Regions from separate parts of the Pseudoalteromonas piratica genome, predicted to be linked through region 4. Evidence: predicted binding sites of a transcription regulator. Region 4 holds the regulator's gene; each other region holds the start of a gene.
The links. The regulator FNR, encoded in region 4, switches genes on or off when oxygen is low (the NO sensors DNR and NnrR bind a similar motif). The targets are predictions, from matches to a motif close to TTGATCTAGATCAA.
Positions count from the first base shown of each region.

Region 1: a site for FNR is predicted at 1,389-1,402, ahead of OM33_RS07435 (OmpW/AlkL family protein). Genes of this name have one in related genera too.
Region 2: a site for FNR is predicted at 2,021-2,034, ahead of hemN (oxygen-independent coproporphyrinogen III oxidase). Genes of this name have one in related genera too.
Region 3: a site for FNR is predicted at 1,561-1,574, ahead of OM33_RS02065 (MBL fold metallo-hydrolase RNA specificity domain-containing protein). Genes of this name have one in related genera too.

Region 1 is NZ_CP009888.1:1,623,687-1,627,144, reverse strand. It holds gene smrA (DNA endonuclease SmrA) at 1-116, shown strand, start outside; gene OM33_RS22915 (hypothetical protein) at 131-265, opposite strand; gene OM33_RS07440 (2-hydroxyacid dehydrogenase) at 395-1,312, opposite strand; gene OM33_RS07435 (OmpW/AlkL family protein) at 1,468-2,115, shown strand; gene OM33_RS07430 (peroxiredoxin C) at 2,204-2,809, opposite strand; gene fadR (fatty acid metabolism transcriptional regulator FadR) at 3,169-3,458, opposite strand, start outside.
Region 2 is NZ_CP009888.1:382,995-386,452, reverse strand. It holds gene OM33_RS01650 (class I SAM-dependent methyltransferase) at 206-853, shown strand; gene yihI (Der GTPase-activating protein YihI) at 890-1,471, shown strand; gene OM33_RS01640 (DUF2489 domain-containing protein) at 1,471-1,974, shown strand; gene hemN (oxygen-independent coproporphyrinogen III oxidase) at 2,094-3,458, shown strand, end outside.
Region 3 is NZ_CP009888.1:472,837-476,294, reverse strand. It holds gene OM33_RS21920 (helix-turn-helix domain-containing protein) at 1-83, opposite strand, end outside; gene OM33_RS02065 (MBL fold metallo-hydrolase RNA specificity domain-containing protein) at 80-1,435, opposite strand; gene OM33_RS02060 (hypothetical protein) at 1,601-1,840, shown strand; gene OM33_RS02055 (TonB-dependent receptor domain-containing protein) at 2,263-3,458, shown strand, end outside.
Region 4 is NZ_CP009888.1:2,184,714-2,188,171, reverse strand. It holds gene OM33_RS10205 (heavy metal translocating P-type ATPase) at 1-670, shown strand, start outside; gene ccoS (cbb3-type cytochrome oxidase assembly protein CcoS) at 683-853, shown strand; gene OM33_RS10195 (sulfite exporter TauE/SafE family protein) at 843-1,505, shown strand; gene fnr (fumarate/nitrate reduction transcriptional regulator Fnr) at 1,553-2,284, shown strand; gene uspE (universal stress protein UspE) at 2,366-3,295, shown strand; gene ttcA (tRNA 2-thiocytidine(32) synthetase TtcA) at 3,354-3,458, shown strand, end outside.

The sequences.
Region 1 (3,458 bases), 560 kb from region 4:
TACTTGGTTTTCATACAGCACAAACTCAGCACGGTGGTTATGGATCAGTGTATGTGTTATTGAGTAAAAATGAACAAGCTAAGCTAGCAAACCGAGAAATTCACGCAAAAAAATAAGGCTCCATTGAGCCTTATTCTACATTTATAACTTCGGTTGTTTGGTTTACAACTTCATCAGCTTGAGTAAACCAAGCACTCACTCCTAAAAAAGCAACCAATAAAGCGACTGAGCTTAATTTGATGCCTTTAGTCATTGCGCGGTGCATAACTCCCCCAAATATATTTTTATTATTGTTTTTTAGTACATAACTTGTACTGAGAAATTATTGTAAACAATTTACAAATTTTAACAACCCATTAAAAGACTGGTTTTACAACCAGTAATTAGTATTAATTTAATAACCCAATTCTCGGTTAACAACATTGAGTAAAGGCTTACCTGCTAACATTCTTAAATAGTTTTCACTTAATTGCTCTGTCACTGTGTCGACATTACTTAAGGCTGAGCAATGAGGGGTAATAGTGATTTGTTCATGCTGCCAAAATGGGTGTTCTGCGGGTAAAGGCTCGATATTAAAGACATCCAACACTGCATGCCCAACCTGACCGGTTTCTAAAGATGCTAATAAGCTTTTTTCATCAACCGTACTGCCACGTGATACGTTGATTAATACCACACCTTTTTTAGTTTGATTCAGTAAGGATTGATTTATAATATGTGTTGTATCAGTTGTAGCTGGTAATAAACATACTATGTAATCAGCATCGTTCACAGCATCAACCAATTCATCAATGCTATAACTGTTAATACCGTCAAGTGACTTTTGTGTTCTCGACCAAACGCTCACATCGAACTCATTTAATTTAAGTAATTTGGCACAAGCTAACCCTAGTTGACCCGCACCTAAAATCGTAACCTTGTTACCAGCTCTCGCTCTTTTAGGTTTCCATTGCAGTGCATCTTGCTGCTTGAAATAACTTACTAGTCTGTGTTGGTAAGCAAGGATATGGGTCATTACATACCGACTCATATCTTTGGCTAACGTATTATCAACGATACGCGTTACCGGTATCTTTGGTAGATCTTGATAGTCTAAAATACTGTCTACCCCCGCACCAAAAGACGCGATTACTTTGCAATTAGTAAAAGGCGCAAATGATCCTTTGGGAGGTTGCCATGCAATTATATATTCAACGGCAAGTGGTTCTTTCACATTTGGCCAAACTTCAATTGGGGTATTAGGCAATAACAATTGAAATTTAGCGACGAGTTTATCGAGATTGCGATTGGGAATGACTAATAAAATACTCATAAATGCCCTTCACTTGGCCAAAAACTTAATCTAAATCAAATTCTAATGTTACTGACCACCTTTTGACTATCAAAACTTGATCTAGAACAGCTTTTAATTTTTTCAGCTACCGATAATAGCCACATCAAAACAAAAGATGATTCGGGAGATTATCGATGAAAAAATTACTAACTACAGCACTACTTACTTCAGGTCTTTTAGCAGCTCCAGCAATGGCTAAGCTTAGCGTTAACGTAGGTGCAATCCACGTAAACCCTGATAGCAGTGCAAGCCCTCTAAGCTTAGATGGCACAGGTGTAACAGTAGATAGCAATACACAGTTAGGTATTACTTTTGACTATGCTCTAAACGACAATTGGGTTGTTGAGCTAGTTGCAGCAACACCTTTTAGCCATGACATTAACGGCTCAGGCGGTTTAAATGGCGTAGCAATCGGTTCTACAAAACATCTACCACCATCACTATTTGCACAGTACCACTTTGGTAGCGCAGACAGCCAGTTCCGTCCTTTTGTAGGTCTTGGCGCAAACTACACTATTTTCTTCAGCGAAGAGGTTGATAGTGAACTTAAAGCGGCACTTGGTACAGATGACGTTGAACTTAAACTTGATGATTCATTCGGTTTAGCAGCGCAGGTAGGTGCAAACTATTCAATTAATGATAAATGGGGCATTCACGTAATGGCATCATACATTGACATCAATACGGATGCAGAAGTGTGGGCTAACGGTCAAAAAGCGGTTACTTCAGACGTAGCAATCGACCCATTCGTATTTATGCTTGGTGCTAAATACAAATTCTAATCAGAATTAAATACATAAAAAATCCGGCAGTTGCCGGATTTTTTATATCTATTGAAAGCTGCCATAAAGACAGCTCAACGAGTTTGACTTATAGGTCGCCTTCGTTTTCAGATAGGAAAGCTGCAACGCCAGCTGGGCTTGCATCCATACCTTTTTTGCCTTCTTCCCAACCTGCTGGACACACTTCACCGTGCTCTGAGTGGAACGCTAGTGCGTCAACCATGCGAAGCATTTCGTCGATGTTACGACCTAGTGGTAAGTCGTTAACTACTTGGTGACGTACGTTACCTTCTTCATCGATTAGGAAAGAACCACGGAAAGCAACGCCAGCTTCTGGGTGCTCAACGTCGTATGCTTGACAGATTTCGTGCTTAACGTCAGCAACTAGTGCGTATTTAACTGGACCAATACCGCCTTCGTTAACTGGCGTGTTACGCCATGCGTTGTGTGAGAATTGAGAATCGATTGAAACACCGATAACTTCTACGCCACGCTTTTGGAATTCTTCGAAACGCTTGTCAAAAGCGATAAGCTCTGAAGGACATACGAAAGTAAAGTCTAATGGGTAAAAGAAAACAACTGCTTTTTTACCTTTAATTGCTTCGTGTAAGTTGTAGCTATCTACGATTTCACCGTTGCCTAAAACTGCTGCAGCTGTAAAGTCTGGTGCCTTGCGGCCTACTAATACGCCCATTATTTTCTCCAATTATTTATAATGAAATATCCAGTTGCGATGATTTATCATCATCTCTGGCAATAAATATAATGCCTAAATAAAAAAAACCAAGAGTGCTTGGCTTTTATTTTTAACTTAAGAAAGTGTAACGAATCGATGTAGTTAAAGATAATCAATTAAAACGATAAGGCCGTTCGATAAAAGCGATTATGATACAAATCACGCGATAGTGAGTTTTGATTTATTGATAGGTTTTGTTTTTGCACAAGCCCTTTCCTTAGGATAGATGAAAGGCGTTACTTGCTTTGCTATTTCAGCCATAAAAAACAAAAAAACCAGCAGATATGCTGGCTTTCGTTGGCTAAGCGAGAAGTTAGTTATGCATCTTGCTCCATAATATCTTCTGGCATCGTTTCTCTAATTTCTTGCCATAATGCGCCTGACTCTAAACCATATTTACGCACTAAGAAAATAGACTCATCAAATTTGTTTTGCTCTGCTAATGCTTTTAATTCTGCAAAAAACTTAAGCGCCAACTTACGCGTGCGAGCATCAGCGAAGTAATGACGTGCAATACGCGCATAAAAGCCTTTAAAGCCATTAAGCGTTAAAACATAAATTGGATTACCACACGCAAATGCAAGTTCATGATGCATGCGATAGTCAT
Region 2 (3,458 bases), 1.4 Mb from region 4:
AAGACCGAAAATAAAAAAAGCACGGAAGATAATAATAAAAATACGGATAGTAAAATAATAATAAAATTAGACTTGTTGGTTAAGACAGTCGAAGGGAGAAGTGTCATAGACACTCAGATTAGTAGGCGACAGAGATTTTCTGTCGCCTTTTTATTTGCTTTGAAAAAATTGCTACCATACGCTAAATCAATTTTAGACCGTACTCATGCTAGAACCTTGCCCTTTATGCCATCACCCTGATGTTTCGCTCTTTAGTCAAGATAAACGACGTGCTTACTTTCAATGTAACCATTGCCGACTTGTATTCGTTGCTCGTAGTCAGATGATCTCTTTAACCGAAGAAAAGAAAATCTATGATAGTCACCAAAATGATGTAAATGATATTGGCTATCAACAGTTTTTAAGTAGAGCACTTAATCCATTATTAGCAGTATTAGAAAAGCCGAGTGATGGTTTAGATTTCGGTTGTGGACCAGGGCCTGCACTTGCCAAAATGTTGGATGAAAAGGGTCACTCAACAGCGCTATACGATATTTTTTATTACCCTAATAAGGAAGTGTTGAGTAAGCAATATGACTTTGTCACGTGTACAGAAGTGATAGAGCATTTGGCAAAACCTGATGAAATTTGGGCGCAATTAGTGAGCTTACTTAAACCTAGCGGCGTATTGGTGGTGATGACAAAGCTTGTTATTAACCAAGAAAGATTTAAAAATTGGCATTACAAAAATGATATTACCCATATTAACTTTTTCTCGCCAGAAACCTTTCGTTATTTAGCAAAGCAGAATGGCTTATCACTGACATTTCATGGGGATGACGTGATGCTATTTAAAAAGTCAGCAATAGTGTAAAATACGCTTAGTTTTGTAAAAATTTTAGATTTAATTATGACCAGAAAGAAAAAGTCACGCAAAATCGGCACAGGCGGTAATGGTAGCTTCCGTTTGAGCAAAGAGAAACTTGCCGAATTACGCGCGTTAAAAGAGCAGCGTGTTAAAAAGCGTACTGGTAATAAAGCGGGTACGCGCAATGCACAAGATGCGCTCAACGAGCAGCAAAGCTCAGGTAAGCAACGCAAAGACACGCGCTTAGGCAGTAAAAAGCCTATAAGCCTAGTACCTGAAGTTGCGAGTACTGAGCAACAGCCTGAATTTAAGCGTCATTTAAAGCCTCAAGTAGAGTTACGTAAAGTAAATGAACCTGAATTGTCGCCAGAGCAAGAACTTGAGCAAATTGAAAATGATCAAAAACTGATGTCATTGCTTGAGCGTCAGAATGCAGGTGAAGTACTTGTTGGTAAAGATGCAAAATACTTAAACGCTAAAGTAGCGCGTCACCAAGCCTTGTGTGATTTACTGGGTATTGAAGACGAAGATGAGTTTGATGATGAAGATATGTTAGATCAATTCATGTCAAACGACCTTGCTGATGAATGGCTTAACGACGATGATGAGGAGGATTTAAAATAGTGGAACCGCTATGGGTGATTGCCATTATCCTTGCTGTGGCGATTGTAGCTGGCCTTGCTTTTTACGCTGGTAAGTTGTTATTTCAATTGAAAGTACAAAAAGAAAAGCAGCAAGCTCAATTAGAAAAGTTAAAAGCTAAGGCACTTGAACGTAACGCAAAAATTGCTGATAGCATTAATTTAATTGCGCGTGCGATGAAAGAAAAACAGTGTGAATATTCAGAAGGGTGTCTACGCATTTGGGTATTGATGTCGCAATATCAATTCTCAGAAACGGTTGATCTTGAAACTGAATATGAGCATGTATTTAAAATGTATGATGTGGTAAAAGAAATGCCTACTCATGATGCCCGCAAAAAATACAGCAAGAAAGAAATCTTTAAAATGGATAGTAAGCGTTGGCGCACTGAACAAGAGCTCGAAGAGGGCATTCTTGCTGAAGCTGCAAAACTGGAAGCTTACTTCCCCGCAGATCCAAAAACAAAACATGTTTTTGCTGGGTAACGGTCCCGTTTTTTAAATCTAATAAAGCCAGCACTCGCTGGCTTTATTGTTTTGGATCAAAACCTGATTTTACTTACTTTTGTACACTTGCTAAACCTTAATCGTGTTAGGTCTAAGTCGTGCAAAATTTCGTCGAATGGGATAATTCCCTTATAAAAAAATACAATGTGTCAGGTCCTCGTTATACTTCCTATCCAACGGCGTTGTCGTTTGAGTCTGGCTTTTCTGTTGATTCGGTAACACAGGCGATTGCCAAAAGCGATAATACGCGCTTGTCGCTGTATATTCATGTACCGTTTTGTCACCAGCTTTGCTATTACTGCGGCTGTAATAAAATAATTACTCGCCACCAACATAAAGCAGATGTCTATTTAGACTTTTTAGAGCAAGAAGCAAAGGCACAAGCGGCGCTTTATAAAGATTATAAAATTGAGCAGTTACATTTAGGTGGGGGTACTCCAACCTTTTTAACAAAGGAACAAATGAGCCGTTTAATGGCGATTGTTCAAACGCATTTCAACTTTTCAGATTCAGTGCAATCAAGCATTGAAATTGATCCTCGTTCTTTACCTGATGATATGCTTGGCCACTTACGCTCGCTTGGATTTAATCGAGTATCTTTTGGCATTCAAGACTTTAATGATGACGTGCAAAAAGCGGTAAATCGTGAACAATGTGCAGATAACGTTGCAAACCTTGTGAGTGAAGCGCGTGCCCTCGGTTTTTCATCGGTCAATGCGGATATGATTTATGGGCTTCCATTGCAAACACCTGAGAGCTTTAAAGAGAGCATGGCGCGATTAATTGCACTCTCGCCTGATCGTGTATCGGTATTTAACTATGCTCATTTACCGGATCGCTTTGCTGCACAACGTAAAATTAAAGACGAGCAATTACCAAGTCCAGATCAAAAGCTATCGATGTTTAAAAACACCTTGGCGCAAATGATGGAAGCTGGATACGTAAATATCGGTATGGATCATTTCGCTAAAAGCACTGATTCGCTCGCGATTGCACAGCAAAAAGGTAAGTTACACCGTAACTTCCAGGGTTATACAACCCATGGCGACTGTGACTTATTAGGGTTAGGAGCATCCTCTATTTCACAAGTAGGTGATAGTATCTTCCAAAATCCAAAAGATTTGAAAGACTATTATCAAACCGTTGAAGCATCAGGTGTGCCAGTTGTTAAGGGGCTTACTTTAACCAAGGATGATAAAATTCGCGCCTTTGTTATTAAAGAAATTATTTGCCACTTTAAGCTAAATTTTGCTGATGTTGAGCATAAGTTTGCAATTAACTTTGCAGATTATTTTGCTGATGAGCTCGGTGGACTTACGTGTTTTTCTGAAGATGGCATGGTCTCATTAAATGAAGAAGCACTTATTGTTGAGAACAAAGGGCGCTTGTTTATTCGTAATATATGCATGACTTTTGATGCATATTTAAAACAGCAAGCAAAACTAACACGCTTTTCTCGTGTG
Region 3 (3,458 bases), 1.5 Mb from region 4:
AATTGATGGTGATGATCGACAGCCATCAATTTTTCGTTAAGTATGACGTACACATTTTGGTGCACTAAAAAGCGCGTTTTCATAGTTTAACGCATTCCAAATACTCAGCTACTTTTGCATCAATACCCAATTGCTCTTTTATATGGCATCGCATTGCTTCGCATGCGCTGACTTCACCATGGTTAATATAAATTTGTTTTGGTAGCGACTTTGCTTGTTGCAGCCAATTAAGAATATCTTGATAGTCGCCATGGGCAGAAAGTGAATCTAAGTGCAAGATATTTGCTCTAACTTCGACATATTCACCGTGAATTTTTACTCTTTCAGCACCATTGACTAAAGCCTCACCTCGGGTACCAGCAGCTTGAAAACCTAAAAAAGCGACGGTGTGTTTATCATCTGGCAGTAAACTTTTTAGGTGATGCAATACGCGGCCGCCACTTGCCATGCCACTGGCAGAGACAATAATACAAGGTAAATGACGACTGTTGAGTAGCTCAGATTCCTCTTGGGTTTTAACAAACTCAGTCATATCGTCAATTGCTTGGCATTGCTCTTTTGTGAGTTTGTGATGTTTGTGCGCTTTTTCATAAAGATCGGTGACTTTAATAGCCATTGGACTATTGAGGTAAACGGGGACATTGGGAATGCGCTGCTCTTTTTTAAGTTCAGCGATTAAATGTAAAATTAACTGTGCGCGTCCTACTGCAAAAGAAGGCATTAGAAAAATACCCCCGCGTTTAAAGGTGTCATTGATGGCATCAGCAAGAATTTGCTTTGTATCGATTGCTACATGTCGTCTATCACCATAAGTTGCTTCTACTACCAGTAAATCACATGATGCAATCGCCTCTGGCGGATACATGATCGGATCATCTTGCCTGCCGACATCACCACTAAATACAAGTGTTTTACGTTGAGCATTCAATTCGATACTGGCTGCCCCTAAAATATGCCCATTTGGTTTTAATTTGATTTCAACATTCGGTAGTACCTCGACTAAGTGGTGGTAGTCGAGTGGTACAAACAGTGATAATGACTTCTTAGCATCATTTAAAGTGTAGAGAGGTTCTGCCGGGGAGTGCTTTGAAAACTTCTTTTTATTAGCATATTTAGCATCTTCTTCTTGTAAAAAACCTGCATCAGGTAAGAGTACTTCGCAGAGCTTTAGTGTGTCGTGAGAGCAAAAAATCGGTCCTTTAAAACCCTGCTTGTATAAAAGAGGTATATAGCCTGAGTGGTCAATATGTGCATGAGTTAAGAGCACTGCATCTAGTTGTGCTATGTCAAATGGTAGAGATTGCCAATTGCGAGTGCGGTAATTTTTTATGCCTTGATAAAGGCCGCAATCGATTAATATTTTCAGATTATCTATTTCAAGCAGGTGTTTTGAACCTGTCACTGTACTTGCTGCCCCGATAAATGTTAATTTCATGGCAAGCTCCATATTTAGTGTAATTTGCTCTATTTTAGTCAATCTTACTAATTCTGAATTGCTAGTAAGTTGTTGTTAAAAGCTAACATACTGAAAGTTATATTAAAATATATTTGGCATAGAGTTTGATTTAAATTAAATAAATTGGAAATTTGAGAGGTATTTATGGCAGAACAAGGATCTGCGGGTAATGTAATTGCCGCAATTTGTAATGTGTTTTTCCCTGGTCTTGGACAGCTTGTTCAAGGACGTATAGGTGCGGCATTGGTGTTTGCAATTGTTGTCTTTGGTGGTTATGCACTTTGGTTTTTAGTGGTGCCAGCGATTATTGGCGGCATTTTCCATTTGTGGGCAATCATCGATGCGGCGAAGTTTAAAAAAGTGGTTATTTATCGCGAATATTAACGTAAAGATAATTAATGTTCTCCAGCAAGGTTAGCTGCCGCTAATCTTGCAATTCAATCCGCTTAACAAATTATTTGTTGTATTTTGCTCAAAAATAAAACGATGTGGCAGGGCTAAGAGGCTCAGCCAATATTATTAAAAAGCCTGTTTGTAAATGACTGTAAATGAATTTTTGTTGCTGTAAATTTAGATTTACTCTTAAATTCATTTAACTGTATGTTTTTTATTGTTTTATTTTCACTTGTTTATATTTTCTTTAACTAGCCCTGTTTTATCAATTTAAAGTAGTTTGTCGATAAGCACTCACCTTTTGTAATTTTTGTGTTAAAACAATGACGTTAAAATTACATTTTGAAATAAATTGAAATATTTAGATGTGATTTAAACACATAACATTTAGAAAACTTCAGGGAAATCTCATTTTGAAAAACTTAAGCTTATTAGCAATTAGTGTTAAATCAGCACTTTTTGCAGGCGCTGTTGCTACAATGCCAGCAATGGCCCAAGAAGAAACAAACGCGGAAGGCGAAGTTGAGCGTATTCAAGTAACTGGTTCTCGTATTGCGCGTCCAGAACTTTCTCAACCAACGCCAATCATTTCAATCGGTCAAGAAGAAATCGCTAAATCTGGTTTACCAGACTTAGGTAGTGTTCTAGCGGACCTTCCAGCAGTTGGTGCAACAAACACACTTGTTGGTAACAACGATAGCAACTCAGCTGCGGGCCTTTCATCTGCTGACTTACGTCGTTTAGGTGCTTCTCGTACGCTAGTACTAGTTGACGGTAAACGCCACGTAGCTGGTGCACCAGGTTCAGCTCAGGTTGACTTAAACGCGATCCCTTCTGCACTTATTCAAACTATCGAAATCATCACTGGTGGTGCTTCAGCAATCTACGGTTCTGACGCTGTTTCTGGTGTAATTAACGTTATTTTACGTAAAGATTACGAAGGTCTTGAGTTTAACGCTCAATACGGTAACTCTACAGAAGGCGTAGGTACTGAAAACTATTCTTTCGGTATCGTAGCTGGTGCTGATATGGCTGATGGCCGTGGTAACGTTACATTCTTTGCTGAGCAAAGTAACGTTGCAGAAGTAATGGCTAATGACCTTCGTCAAACAAGTGCTTGGGGTACTGTAACAAACCCTGAAGATACTGGTGAAGATGATGGTATTGCTGACCGTTTAACTGTACCAAATGTAATGTCAGAGCGTATTAGCCGAAACGGTGTTATCAACCCATTCGGTTCTGCTGGCAGCATCTGGACATTCAACAACGCAGGCGTTGCAGAATTAATGCCTGAGCGTGATATGACGAACAGCTTTGCATTTGGTAGCTTCCCAGATGGTTGTGCTTACTGTTTCAGCACGCAAGATTACGAAAACGTTTACCCAGCAGTAGCTAAGACAACAGTTGGCTCAACGTTTAACTTTGATTTATCTGACAATGTAAATCTATACAGCGATTTCAAATACGTTCGTTCAGACATTCAACAGCAATTCCAACCTTCTTTCCGCTTTGGTAACGTTTCTATCAACGTAGAAGAGAATGCTTTCTTAGACAACAACCTACGTCAATCTCTACTTGATGATGGTGTAACGTCAGTACGTTTCTCTAA
Region 4 (3,458 bases):
TAAGACCGGTAAAGGAATATCTGCACAGTGGGAAGGACGCACAGTAGCAATAGGTAAAGCAAATTGGCTATGTGATGTGCAAGCACTTGAGTACGATGTATTTTTATATATTGATAACCAAGTTATCGCAGCTTTTAAATTGCAAGATAAAATTCGCGATCGTGCAGAAGCCACGATAAACGATTTAAGAGACAATAATCTTGATTTGCAGGTATTAACGGGTGATCCTTCAAATGCTGGTAAAGAGCTTGTTCACAGCCTAGGTATTAGCAATATAGAAACAGGCTGTAGCCCTGCTGATAAACAAAATGTAGTAGAAAAACTCGCAGCTAAAGGCAAAATTGTTGCAATGGTGGGCGACGGTGTAAACGACAGTCCAGTATTTAATAGCGCGCATTTGTCTATTGCCATGGCATCTGGCGCTGATATCTCAAAAAATACAGCCGATGTGGTGTTATTAAACAGTGAATTAAACGCCATTAGCGGTTTATTTGATACTGCCAAACTAACACGTCGTGTTATTAAACAAAATTTAGCCATATCACTATGCTATAATGGCTCAATTCTACCATTAGCTGCAATGGGGCTAGTGCCACCATGGGTCGCGGTTATCGGTATGTCAGCAAGTTCACTTATCGTAATTGGCAATTCATTACGACTACTTAAGTAAGGGGCACGAGTTGTGAGCATCATTTATGTATTAATTCCAATTGCGATATTACTCGTCATCGTTGCAATTGGCATCTTTTTTTGGGCGGTACGTAGCGACCAATTTAATAATTTAGACAAGCAAGCTCACAGTATTTTATTTGAAGACGACAAAGAGCAGCACAACAAAAGTAATGACAACTAGTCAGTTAATATCTGCGTTGATAATGGGCTTACTAGGCAGTGGACACTGCTTAGCAATGTGCGGCGGTGTGGCCTCATCGTTAACCTTAGCGGTAAAAGATAAATCGCAAGTAAAGCGCTATACCCTACTCTATAATCTTGGCCGCACCTTAAGTTATTGCATTGCTGGTGCACTTGCAGCCGGGATAAGCCAGCAATTTGCATCTCGTTCTACCTCTTTTTCATTTGTCCTATCAGTATTAAGTGGCGTGTTTATGATTTTAGTTGGCCTATACATTATGCGACTAACATTCTCACTTAACTGGATTGAAAAAGTCGGTAAATTTGCAATTTGGCAGCATTTAGTCAAATTGAATAAACGATTATTGCCTGTCAATAGTAACGCAAAAGCGTTAGCTTACGGTATGTTGTGGGGTTGGTTGCCCTGTGGCTTAGTCTATTCTGCCTTGCTTTTTTCTATTTCGATGCAGTCAGCTGTATATGGTGCAAGCTTTATGTTGTTGTTTGCTATAGGGACTTTACCGGCCATGGTTGGACTTGCTTTTGCTGCAGATAAATTCAAACAGATACTTAACCATAATGCAGTGCGAATGGTGTTTGGTAACATCTTCATTTTCTACGGTTTATACCTTTTGATAATTGCGTTATTATAAGGTTTTAGTATACATTATTCTCGTTTTACGTTTTCTCTAGGTGTGTCATGGAATTGAGCAAAAAATCAGTGTCAAAAAACTGCGCTATCAAGTGTCAGGATTGCAGTATTAGTCAACTGTGTATTCCTGTTTCGCTTAACAGCGAAGAAATGGGTAAATTAGACGATATTATCGAGCGTAAAAAACCACTTCATAAAGGGGATTACCTTTTTGAAGCTGGCCAACCTCTTCGTTCTATTTACGCTGTTCGCTCAGGTTCATTTAAATCATACACACTCACTGAAAGCGGTGAAGAACAAATAACTGGATTCCATCTCGCTGGCGATATTGTCGGCTTTGACGGTATTAGTACCATGAGCCATCGCAGTTACGCGCAAGCAATGGAAACGGCCATGGTATGCGAAATTCCATTTACAACCCTGGATGACTTGTCAGGCAAATTACCGAAATTACGCCATCAAGTTATGCGAATGATGAGTAATGAAATCAATTACGACCAAGAGATGCTGTTAATGCTTAACAAAAAAACAGCAGAAGAACGCCTGGCCGCTTTTTTAGCGAACCTTTCAACACGCTTTGGTGAACGCGGATTTAGTAAAAAAGAATTCCGTTTAACAATGACCCGTGGTGAGATAGGTAACTACTTAGGTTTAACGGTTGAAACCATCAGTCGCCTGCTTAGCCGTTTCCAAAAAGCGGAAATCATTAAAGTAGAAGGCAAGTTCATTACAATTCTAAATACTGACGAATTATTCAAAGTCGCTTCTATTAAGTCTTGATCTAAAACAAAATATTCTATTAGAAACCTTTCAAATTAGTTTAAATCCATTACACTGGATTTATAGTTTGGGAGGTTTTTTATGAATACCATCAAAAAAATTCTTGCGGTTATCGACCCAAGTAAAGAAAAACAAATTGCATTAAATCGGTCATTTGAGTTGGCTAAAAAGTCCGGCGCACAAATTACTGCTTTTTTATCTATCTACGATTTTTCCTATGAAATGACGACCATGTTAAGTCGTGAAGAGCGTGATGCAATGCGTGATGCAGTGATTAACGATCGAAAAGAGTGGATTAATTCTCTTATTGCAGAACAAGCGAGTGATATTCATGTCGACTGCCAAGTAGTTTGGCATAACCGCCCTTTCGAATCGATTGTTGAAACGGTATTAGAACAACAATATGACATCGTCGTAAAAGGCACACACCAACACGATACCTTAAAATCTGTAATTTTTACACCAACAGATTGGCACCTTATTCGTAAATGCCCTGTGTCGTTATTGTTAGTAAAAGAACACGATTGGCCAGCTGGCGGGCAAATTTTGGCAGCTGTGAATGCGTCAAGTGAAGAAGAAACTCATCAAGCACTAAATCATACAATTTTACAAGAAGCTAAGTACCTCGCTGATTTAATTGATGGAAATTTAAATGTTGTGAATGCATACCCAGGCACACCAGTTAATATTGCTATTGAGATACCAGAGTTTGACGCGGGCCAATACAGCGAATCAGTTAAGGCGCATCACATTGCTGCAACTCAGAAATTAGCAGAACAATATGACATTGAGTCAGATCATTGCTTTGTCAATGAAGGACTCCCTGAGGATGTGTTACCCCAAGTCGCAAACAAAATTGATGCCGAGCTCGTTGTGATGGGCACAGTGGGACGTACCGGTATTAGTGCAGCATTAATTGGTAATACAGCAGAGCATGTGATTGATAGTCTTAACTGCGATGTATTAGCACTTAAACCAGAAGGTTATAAAAGCCCGTTAGATAAGTCTTAACCTCAATAAAATTTTCACCTATAATACGCCCCTTTATTTGTTCTAGGGGCGTATTTGTATGTCGCATTCAGCAGAAGCTAAAGCGAAATATAACCTTAATAAGTTACAGAAACGACTTCGTCGTTTTACTGGTCAAGCAATTGCAGACTTCAATATGATTGAA